Pseudobacter ginsenosidimutans: one gene and its partner. The protein of the gene in region 2 interacts with the protein of the main gene of each other region in a pairwise test. Links are inferred from orthologs where the notes say so. Each region holds a gene or a part of one and is shown on either strand. Other genes may lie near its edges.

Evidence for each region. Proteins that work in one complex are often made in the same cells at the same time.
Region 1: the proteins of nusG (region 2) and rho interact in binary tests that used the Escherichia coli proteins (3 or more experiments, as listed by UniProt). The link is inferred for Pseudobacter ginsenosidimutans from one-to-one orthologs.

Annotation. Positions count from the first base shown.
Region 1 is NZ_CP042431.1:1,686,572-1,692,339, forward strand. Bases 1,202-4,184 are described here. They hold rho (transcription termination factor Rho), read left to right. Parts: upstream 1,202-1,835; coding sequence 1,836-3,533; downstream 3,534-4,184. Other genes in these bases: FSB84_RS06980 (mechanosensitive ion channel family protein), read left to right, coding at 1,202-1,391; FSB84_RS06990 (hypothetical protein), read right to left, coding at 3,993-4,184. In the rest of the region: FSB84_RS06975 (2-phosphosulfolactate phosphatase), read left to right, coding at 1-251; more of FSB84_RS06980, read left to right, coding at 333-1,201; more of FSB84_RS06990, read right to left, coding at 4,185-4,253; FSB84_RS06995 (hypothetical protein), read right to left, coding at 4,286-4,489; FSB84_RS07000 (hypothetical protein), read right to left, coding at 4,450-5,163; FSB84_RS07005 (4a-hydroxytetrahydrobiopterin dehydratase), read right to left, coding at 5,304-5,546; FSB84_RS07010 (IPExxxVDY family protein), read right to left, coding at 5,563-5,768. UniProt on the Escherichia coli protein: Facilitates transcription termination by a mechanism that involves Rho binding to the nascent RNA, activation of Rho's RNA-dependent ATPase activity, and release of the mRNA from the DNA template.
Region 2 is NZ_CP042431.1:78,026-83,043, forward strand. Bases 568-3,400 are described here. They hold nusG (transcription termination/antitermination protein NusG), read right to left. Parts: upstream 2,353-3,400; coding sequence 1,783-2,352; downstream 568-1,782. Other genes in these bases: FSB84_RS30880 (hypothetical protein), read right to left, coding at 1,134-1,610; secE (preprotein translocase subunit SecE), read right to left, coding at 2,352-2,546; tuf (elongation factor Tu), read right to left, coding at 2,730-3,400. Also shown: rplK (50S ribosomal protein L11), read right to left, coding at 43-486; more of tuf, read right to left, coding at 3,401-3,917. UniProt on the Escherichia coli protein: Part of the processive rRNA transcription and antitermination complex (rrnTAC). The complex forms an RNA-chaperone ring around the RNA exit tunnel of RNA polymerase (RNAP).

The DNA.
Region 1 (5,768 bases), 1.6 Mb from region 2 along the record:
TTGCGGGTGCAGTGATCAACCGTGTACAGGAACATTTTTCCATCAACTGCGATTCATCCAAATTGGCTGCTACCCTTTATGATGCCGCCAAAGATGATCTGTACGGTTTCATGCATGAGAAGAACGCGTCGCATTACCAACGCCTCACAGGATTTGGCCTGGAAAAGGATATCCGTTACTGCCTTACGCCAGATGTAGCCAATGTGCTGCCTTTTTATGGTGATGGAAAACTGACGATACACTCCTGGTAAAAACTGGCAGTTCATTTGCGTAAGTTTGTATTGCTCCCCCAACCCGTCCGTCTATCTTTTTAACAATAAAAGCTTATTCAGATGGAATCATTCTGGCAATACCAGTTCTGGGGTAATACAATATTAGCTTATACCATTGCTGCCGGCGGCATTATCCTTGCCTGGCTGATCATCCGTTTGCTGAAAGGCAAAGTGCTGAAAAAGATCCTTGATTACACTACCAAAACCGAGAGCAGGTACGACGATGTGATCTTCAGTACCATTCAGCGGTTTGTGCTGCCATGGATCTATATTTTCGTGAATTACCAGATCCTGCAGCAACTGCACTGGAGCCCTAAATGGGAACGTGTTCTTCACGTAGCCATGGCCGTTGTGACCACCTACTTCTTTGTGAGGATCGTGAACCATGTGCTAACGCTCATGCTCACCGGCATCATGCGCAAACGCAATGAGACTGAATACCGGATGAAGCAAATGCGTGGAGCACTGCTGGTATTGAAAGTGATCATATGGGCAGTGGCCATTGTATTTCTCATAGACAACCTGGGGTATAATGTCACTACCATGATTGCCGGCCTGGGTGTAGGTGGCATAGCCATTGCATTGGCTGCTCAAACTATCCTGGGAGATCTGTTTGGTTATTTCGTGATCTTCTTCGATAAGCCTTTCGAGATCGGCGATTATGTGGTGTGGGGCGATAAGGCAGGAAATATCGAATACATCGGTATCAAAACCACGCGTATCCGCAGTTTGGGCGGAGAGCAACTGGTTGTTACCAACTCTGATCTGACCAAACAGGCGCTGTCTAATTTCAAAAGCCTGCAACAGCGAAGGGAAGTGTTGAAGATCGGTGTTACTTACGATACGCCGGTGGATGTGTTGCAGGAAATTCCCGGAATGATCAGGCAGATCATCGAAAGCAAACCGAAAACGAGATTCGATCGCGCACATATGGCTGCATTGGCAGACAGCAGTATCAATTTTGAAGTGGTGTACCTGATCCTTACCACTGATTACAACGAGTACATGGATACGAGACAGGCAGTGTTATTCGACATACTGACCAAATTCAGGGAAACGAAAGTGAACTTTGCTTATCCAACGCAAACCCTCTACTACAAAGCAACAGCCACAGTTTAGGTGATCCCGGAACCTGTTACAATCAATGTGCAAAGAACAGCTATTGCGGAAACCTGCAAAAGTTGAAAAGGACTGAACAAGGTGACAACAGGTCAGTTGTTAATGGATCGGTAAATGAAGTGGTCGGAACCTAACAGGTAAGGGTAAACATGTATCGGCCTGAAAGCCTTGTAATGCCCGGATTGTCAGGGTTTCAGCGGACTGAAAACCATTTTCCGGCATTGAGAATAGCCAGCGGGAAAAAGCGTTTGCAGGCAGTCAAAAATTTTTGCTTTTTGCAAATTTGACGTATTATTGTGCCGGAATAAGGCTGATAAGTCGCCCCTGATTTCTCTCAACTCGTCAGTTTTTCTGATTCCGTTCAATATAATAACTCATTTCAAATCGTTTTTTCAACACACAAAGATTGGTTTTCTGATCAAGTGTTAAACACTCAAGATTTTTATGTATGACATTCTGCAACTGAACGACATGCTCGTTCCTGAGCTGCTGGATATAGCAGAGCAGTTAAAAATCTCCAACGCTAAAAAGCTCGACAAGCAAGAACTGATCTACAAGATCCTCGACAAACAGGCCGTCCTGGCCAGCGCTAATAAGGGCAACAACGCAGAAGAAAAAGGCAAACGCAAACGTGTTATCAAAGCAACTACCGCCAACAGCACAGAAGAAGCTGATGTAATGAGCGGTGGTGAAGAAAAGAAAAAAGAATCCAGGGAAACTCCTGCCAGCAAAGCGCCTGTAGCGAAGAAGAAAGCAATGGAGAAATCAGTGGAGAAAGCAGCAGCAGCAGCGGCTCCCGCTCCCGTGGCAAAGAAAGGCCGTGGCAAGAAAGATGCGCAGCCGGTTGAAGAACAACCGATGTCGCTCGACCTCGATGCTAATATTCCCGATGAGATGGAAGAAGAAGATGTAGCCATTGAACAACCAGGTGAAATGCATACTGATGTAGTTCACCACCAGGGACCTAATGGCGACAACCAGCATAAACCTTATCAAAATCGTCGCGAAACAGCCTTCAACATTGAGTTTGACGGTGTGATCCTCGGCGAAGGCGTTCTCGAAATGATGCCTGATGGTTATGGTTTCCTCCGCTCTTCAGACTATAACTACCTCTCTTCTCCCGATGATATTTATGTTTCTCCTTCACAGATCAAACTCTTCGGTCTTAAAACCGGCGATACTGTGTATGGAGCTGTTCGCCCTCCGAAAGAAGGTGAAAAATATTTCGCACTGTTGAAAGTAGAGACTATCAACGGCAAACAACCGGAAGATGTGCGGGACCGTGTTCCTTTCGATTACCTCACGCCACTCTTCCCCTACGAAAAACTCAATATCTTCACTACTCCCAACAGCTATAGCACTCGTATCATTGACCTTTTCACCCCTATCGGAAAAGGACAACGTGGTTTGATCGTAGCCCAGCCTAAAACAGGTAAAACTGTTCTGCTGAAAGAAATAGCCAATGCCATCGCAGCCAATCACCCTGAATGTTACCTGATGGTAGTACTCGTGGATGAGCGCCCTGAGGAGGTGACCGATATGGAACGCAGCGTAAGAGCAGAAGTGATCGCTTCTACTTTCGACGAACCTGCTGAGAAACATGTAAAGGTTTCCACTATCGCGCTTCAAAAAGCAAAAAGACTGGTAGAGTGCGGACATGATGTGATCATCCTCCTGGATTCCATCACTCGTCTTGCCCGTGCCCACAATACTGTTGCTCCTGCTTCCGGTAAAGTACTTTCCGGTGGTGTGGAAGCTAACGCCATGCAGAAACCGAAACAGTTCTTCGGTGCTGCACGTAAGATCGAGAATGGCGGATCACTCACCATCCTGGCCACTGCACTCATCGATACCGGATCCAAAATGGACGAGGTGATCTTCGAAGAGTTCAAAGGTACCGGTAACATGGAGCTTCAGCTCGATCGCCGCCTGGCAAACCGCCGTATCTTCCCTGCCATCGACCTGGTTGCATCATCCACCCGCCGTGATGATCTCCTCCTCGAAAAGGAAGTGCTTCAACGCATGAACCTTCTTCGTGTGTACCTCACCGATATGAACACGGAGGAGGCGATGCATGAACTCCTCAGAAGAATGCGCGGAACCAAGGATAATCAGGAGTTTTTGGCGAGCATGAATGGATAATGCAATTCTTAATTTATTGTAAGCCGGTTGGGGGTTCCCAGCCGGCTTTTTTGTTTTATATGCTGTGGGCCGGAGAAGGGATATAAGATGCCGGCTGACGAAACGAACTAACGCAGGAGGATATGTTTGGGCTTTGGGTTGGAGGGATGGGGCTGTGGTGCCGGGACGGGCTTCTTCGCTTATGTTTCGAAGGCCGGCATCTTATATCCCTTCCCCGGCCCCGTGCACAATCAACGTTCAACAGCTTCGGCCGATGAATCAATAGTTCTTATAAAATTGAAGAAGCATCTTTTCCATTCGGGCTAAAAAAACTTTGGATACTCCTTTCTTCCCCGCGCATGGAGGAGGTTCATGCATTTAGAAAAAAAAGGGGGAAAAGTGCATCACTCCAATTAATTGCAGTAAGAAAATAGTTGTGTAATCAATCAGGTTGTAATAAGAGAGTAAGAAAATGTAAGGTCAATTTTGTATTGCAACAAAGAATAGCAACATGTTAAATAGAATAGGTAATGAAAATGTATTCTTTAACTTATCTCGCAAATGCAGCACCAATAATGCTTTCAGGCTACTCCCATCAAAAAAGAATAAAGCAGATGATAAAGACTGCCCAATCATAATACCACTGCCTGCCATTACTTGTGCTGACGCACCTGTTCCCCATCCTCCTCCACCAGCGTGGTTGGAAGTAATGCACGCATCCCAAAGAAAAACTTTACCCATTCAGCGTGCTCTATCAAAGGGATGGATGTAATTCAGGCCTCGCAAATACAAGCGAAAAAGCCCACCAGCATTCCACAGTCCATCAAACCATAAAAAGCAGAAAAATATCCTCCCGCGCCGGTGTATTTCGCAGCCTGAATTACATCCATCCCTTTGATACCACCAAAGAAAAAGTTTTTCAGAAAAAAGGTGCAGCCTACTTCAACACCACGCCCTTCAATCTCTCCTTTCTCCATTGACCGGCGAGTTTGTCAGCAGCTTGTGCATCGTCCAGTTCGTAAAGATCATACATGTTGTCATTGAGACTGATCTTCCAGACGGTTACTTTTTTGCCGCCATTCTCTTCGTTTTCCTGTGTGCCGACGATCACCAGTTCATTGTTGCTGGTCCAGAAGGCATCTTCAACGGAGCCGCCTGGGCCCATGAAAAGGAGGCGTTTGCTTTTACCGGATTTGGGATCGATGAGACTTACTTCGGTATCAGGACCTCCGGCTGTGCCGATGAGCTTGCCGCGCGAGTCTTTGCGGATATCGATATTGTAGCTGTCGAGGTCGATGAAGCGGGTACTGTCGGGTGAGTATTTGAGGAATGTTCCGTAGGAGGAGAAATAGGTCTTAGTAGGTTTGAAATCCTGCGTGAGCAGGGAATCCTGTTCGTAGCTGCTCTTATATTTGAAACGACTCCAGTCGAAGTTGGGGATTTTGGTTTTGGCGTAGTCTGTGAAGCCGGCGGTCTGGAAGCGCTGGATTGTTTCAGCAGTGAGTGTGGTATCCGGACCTGTAGTAACAATGCTGTCTGTTGTTTCTGTTTCATCATCGGGCTGGGTCTGTTTGTCTGCATTGTCGTTGCAGGCTGTGGCGGAAATGATGAGGAGTGCGAGTATGGAAGTGTAAATAGTGTATTTCATCATGCGAACGTTGTTGATTAAGGTACACAATAATTCGGCATCGGCCTGTTAAGCAGTGCTGGCGCGGGGTTTATTTAACGGGGTTTTAATAGATATGACTTTCGCCGTGTTTGGGACTGCGTGCAATTTGTTGAAGGAATGCATCAGGATGCGGGCGCAAATGCATCGATCTTCTGCGCCAGTTTCCTGTCTTTTTCCGTGATGATATCGCCTGCATCATGTGTGGAGAGCCAGATCTCCACTTTGTTGTAAACGTTGGTCCAGAGTGGATGATGGTTCATTTTTTCCGCTTCGATGGCCACGCGCGTCATGAAGGCAAATGCTTCAGAGAAATTACGGAACTCGAACTGGCGATAGAGTTGATTGTTCTTTTCCTGCCACATAATGATTTGGTTTAAAAGACTAAAAAATCAGGTGACCTTTGTTTTTGATCTTTTCATTGGTCAATTCCGTTACCAGTTGCACGGGCGAGAGGGAACGGATGCCGGTTACCAGTTGTTGCATAAAATCTTCGGCCACGATATCTCCTTTGAGGAGCCAGAGGAAATCAAGATGTTTGAATTCCGGCAGCAGGTATTCGCCATCGTACTGGTTATGATAGAGATAAT
Region 2 (5,018 bases):
ATTCAGTTTTAGTACCCCCGCTTTGTGCAGGGATGTGAACATTTAGTTTTCCCAGGGGGCATTACCATCAACAGTAATTCCCATGCTGCGGGCTGTACCAGCAACCATTTTCATGGCGCTTTCCAGGGTGAAGCAGTTCAGGTCAGGCATCTTGTCTTTTGCAATTGCCTCAACCTGGCTCCAGTTCACTTTACCAACCTTATTACGGTTAGGCTCTTTGGAACCACTCTGCAGTTTAGCTGCTTCGAGCAACTGAACGGCCGCCGGTGGAGTTTTAATAACGAAATCGAAAGACTTGTCGGAGTAAACAGTGATGAGAACGGGGAGAACTTTTCCCATTTTATCCTGTGTGCGAGCATTGAACTGCTTGCAGAATTCCATGATATTGATACCCTTGGAACCTAATGCAGGACCTACAGGAGGGGCAGGATTCGCCTGACCACCTTTTACCTGCAGCTTTACGAAGCCGGTAATTTCTTTTGCCATTACTTAATGATTTATTGGTTCTAACGTCCGTCAATTGAGCGGACTCCCAAATTCCTCTTTACCCGTTTTACAGTCTCCGGCGGCTGATTACCGATCTGAAAGCCGGATCAACCGGGCTTTCAACCTGACATTGCCGCCTCACCGCGGAGGAACGGGGGTTGTAAAGAACTTCAATTGGGGACGCAAAGGTAACAATTTGTTTTGATTTTCTGAAAGGAATCTCAAAAAACTTTGTCAGCCCCCGAAAGCCGCAAAGTTAAGCCAGTCGGGGGAAAAACAGGTAAACCCAGGTAGAAAAAGTGGTTGGGGATCCAGCATCTGATTACTCCGGAAAAAAGCAGATCAAATCGGCATCCACCAGGAGAAACAAAACTGCATACAACAATAGTAAATTTGGTTGAGCTCTCTTATAATAAGTGTTTACATTAATTCTCTCTGCATGCAGGCCCGGGTATTGCATAAGAGAACTCCAAAATCAGCATGCGGCATGATCATACCGGTGATGAACAGCGTAAGAATTGAGTGAAGTTTTGCGATGCCGGAGTCAAACTTTCAATGAGTTTTTTATTATATGAATATTTCTGCGTAGCTTTTGCATCTGAATAGTTATGTTCCATTGTATCTTTACCATCAACTATAAAAACACATCACACTATGGCCAAAGCAAAGAAAAAGTCAGCAAAAAAAGCTGCTCCCAAAAAAGCAGTAAAAAAAGCAGCTCCCAAGAAGGCTGCAAAGAAAGCCGCTCCTAAGAAAGCAGCAAAAAAAGCAGCTCCTAAAAAAGCAGCAAAGAAAGCAGCTCCCAAAAAAGCAGCAAAGAAAGCAGCTCCTAAAAAAGCCGCTAAAAAAGCAGCTCCTAAAAAAGCAGCGAAGAAAGCAGCTCCTAAGAAAGCAGCAAAAAAAGCAGCTCCCAAAAAAGCAGCAAAGAAAGCAGCTCCTAAGAAAGCCGCTAAAAAAGCAGCGCCTAAGAAAGCAGCTCCTGCTAAGAAGGCCGCTAAGAAACCAGCGCCAAGACCAAGAAAGAAAGCAGCTCCAGCTCCCGCTCCTGAAGAAACACCAGTGGTGTTACCAGTTGCTGACGAACAAGCATCGCTTGATTTCGGATACTCTTCTGAAGAGTCCAACTCTGGCGGCGACGACGATAACAACTAAGAAAGTTATTGTCCTGCAAAAAATACAGAAGCCTTCCCGTGAAGCAATAACGGTAAGGCTTTTTTGTTGCCCTGAATGCTGGCATAAGCGCATAAAAAAACCACAGCAAATGCTGTGGTTTTAATTTCTTTATAACTGGTATTATTAAGCGAGTTTTTCTACCTGCATATAGTTGAGCTCTACCGGTGTGGAGCGACCGAAGATCTTTACAGTCACTTTCAGCTTTTTCTTTTCGTCGTTCACCTCTTCGATGATACCGTTGAAATCGTTGAAAGGTCCTTCGATGATCTTGATGGTTTCGCCCACGATGAAAGGCTCGATCATACTCACGCCGCCCACTTCAGCCATTTCATCCATTTTGCCGAGCATCTTGTTCACTTCGGCTTTCCTGAGTGCAATGGGATTGTCCTTCCCCAGGAAGTGAATTACGTTGGTAGTATTGATAACAGCGTCACGGAGATCATCGGAAAGCTTTCCATCCAGTACTTCGATCATTACGTAGCCGGGATAATAGTTCCTTTCACGCATCACCTTTTTACCGTTCTGTACTTTATAAACCTTCTCCACTGGCAGAAAAACCTGTTTCACTACCTCGCCCCATCCCCCACGGGAAATTTCTTTATCGAGGTACTCCTTTACCTTACGCTCCTTGCCGCTCACCACGCGCAGCACATACCATTTGGTTTCCTGTTGTTGAGTAGTCTGATTTTCCATTAGTAAAATAATGAATAGATGAAATTAAGCCCGGATTGAGCTACGATGTCCATCACCCATACCATGGCGGTGATCACCAGCGTAGCTACGAGGACGATCACAGTGGATTGCTGCAATTGAGTCCAGGTGGGCCAACTTACTTTTTCAAGCAGCTCTTTGTAAGACTCCCTGAAGTAGGTGGTAACTTTATTCATAACACATTGTGTTTGCACGGGCACTAGGATTCGAACCCAGATCAAAGGTTTTGGAGACCTCTATTCTACCATTGAACTATGCCCGTATAAAAGCCATTAGTGATGGCTGACAGCTTAGCAAATATAAGAAATCCGCGCTAATAGCTATCAGCAAACGCTAATGGCTTTTTATTGAGATTCAACTTATTTAATGATCTCGGTAACCTGACCCGCACCTACGGTACGACCACCTTCACGGATAGCGAATTTCAGACCTTTCTCCATCGCGATGGGTTGGATCAGTTTCACTGTCAGGTTAGTGTTATCACCAGGCATCACCATTTCAGTACCTGCTGGCAGTTCGCACTCACCAGTTACGTCAGTTGTACGGAAATAGAACTGAGGACGGTATTTGTTGAAGAATGGAGTGTGACGACCCCCTTCTTCTTTGCTCAGTACGTATACTTCACCTTTGAAATCAGTGTGAGGAGTGATAGATCCTGGTTTGCACAGTACCATACCACGACGAACCTGAGCTTTATCGATACCACGGAGGAGCAGACCAGCGTTGTCTCCAGCTTCACCGGAATCCAACAGTTTGCGGAACATTTCCACACCTGTTACAGTTGAAGCCAGGGGAGCTTCCATCAGACCTACGATCTCGATAGCCTCACCAACTTTGATACGACCTCTCTCGATACGACCGGTAGCAACAGTACCACGACCAGTGATAGAGAATACGTCTTCAACAGACATCAGGAATGGCATATCAACAGGACGGGGAGGAAGAGGAATGTACTCATCAACCGCGGCCATCAGTTCTTCAACTGCAGCAACCCATTTAGCTTCACCAGCCAGGGCACCAGTTGCAGAACCTTTAATGATAGGAGTGTTGTCACCGTCGAAGCCATAAGAGCTCAGCAACTCACGGATTTCCATTTCCACCAGATCCAGCAGCTCAGGGTCATCAACCAGGTCAACTTTATTCATGAATACCACAATACGGGGAACACCTACCTGGCGAGCCAGAAGAATGTGTTCTTTTGTTTGAGGCATAGGTCCGTCTGTAGAAGCCACAACCAGAATAGCGCCGTCCATCTGAGCAGCACCAGTGATCATATTCTTCACATAGTCAGCGTGACCAGGGCAGTCAACGTGAGCATAGTGACGGTTAGCCGTCTGATACTCCACGTGTGCAGTATTGATGGTGATACCACGCTCTTTTTCTTCAGGAGCGCCATCGATTTCATCATACTTTTTTGCCTGAGCCAGACCTTTCTGTGCCAGAATGGTGGTAATGGCTGCAGTTAATGTTGTTTTACCGTGGTCAACGTGACCGATTGTACCAACGTTAACGTGAGGTTTGTCCCTCTTAAAAGTCTCTTTTGACATCGTTATCTGTTTTTAGTTGTGGTTTTACAAATATTTATCTCAATTTTTTCCTTTGTTTCCCGCCATCCGCTTCACGGACCAGCTTTTCAGGGAATCAGAGGATTATCATGTAGTCAGCGACTAACTTTCAGCACCTGTTTTTCAGTCATCTCACAATCGCTGATCTCAACCGATCCAAAAATTGTTGAGCCGTTAGTGAGAATCGAACTCACGACCTCTTCCCTACCAAGGAAGTGCTCTACCACTGAGCTACAACGGCTGATGACTCAGTTGGCATTCTTAACCTTGCAGAGGCCGGATGATCGCATCAACCAGCGCAGGACTGCAACCTGCGAACTGAAAAAAGAGCGGGAGACGAGGCTCGAACTCGCCACCTATAGCTTGGAAGGCTATCGCTCTACCAAATGAGCTACTCCCGCTTATGAACAAAGATCTTCTTAAATACTGAAACCGACTTCAAAATCATTTCTGAAACCGGTTGGTGGGCAGGAGAGGATTCGAACCTCTGAAGTCGAAAGACAGCGGATTTACAGTCCGCCCCATTTGGCCGCTCTGGAACCTGCCCGGATTAGTATTACTACCATCCTTTGAGCCACTTGTCGGAATCGAACCAACGACCTACTGATTACAAATCAGTTGCTCTACCAGCTGAGCTAAAGTGGCATATCCAATCTTATAATGATCTGATGCTTTTCCTTTCTTTCTGATGAATTCCTTCCCGGCAACTACCAGGTCAAACCCTGTAAAGTATTCTGAAATTCAACGCTATAAAGAACTTCCCATCCAATCTCACTAGTTTCTCTTATTTTTTGGGAAGGCAAAGGTAACTGAATTTGTGAAATCCCAAAACTTTGAAGAAGATTTTTTTTGCTTGTTTTCAAGGTGTTGCATTCACTGCTACCCGCCGGAGCGGCTGCAAAGGAAGGGAAAAGTAAATTCTCTACAAAAAATTGATGCAAAAAAAGTTAAGCATCAGATGGTTATTCCGCTGAAACCCTGTCTGCGCAAGCATAACAGCGCTTACCTTTTTTTAACCGGAATGCCCCTCCCATCCCTCACCTCCATTAGTTCCTCCCATCCTGCTTCCGCCGGTTACGCATA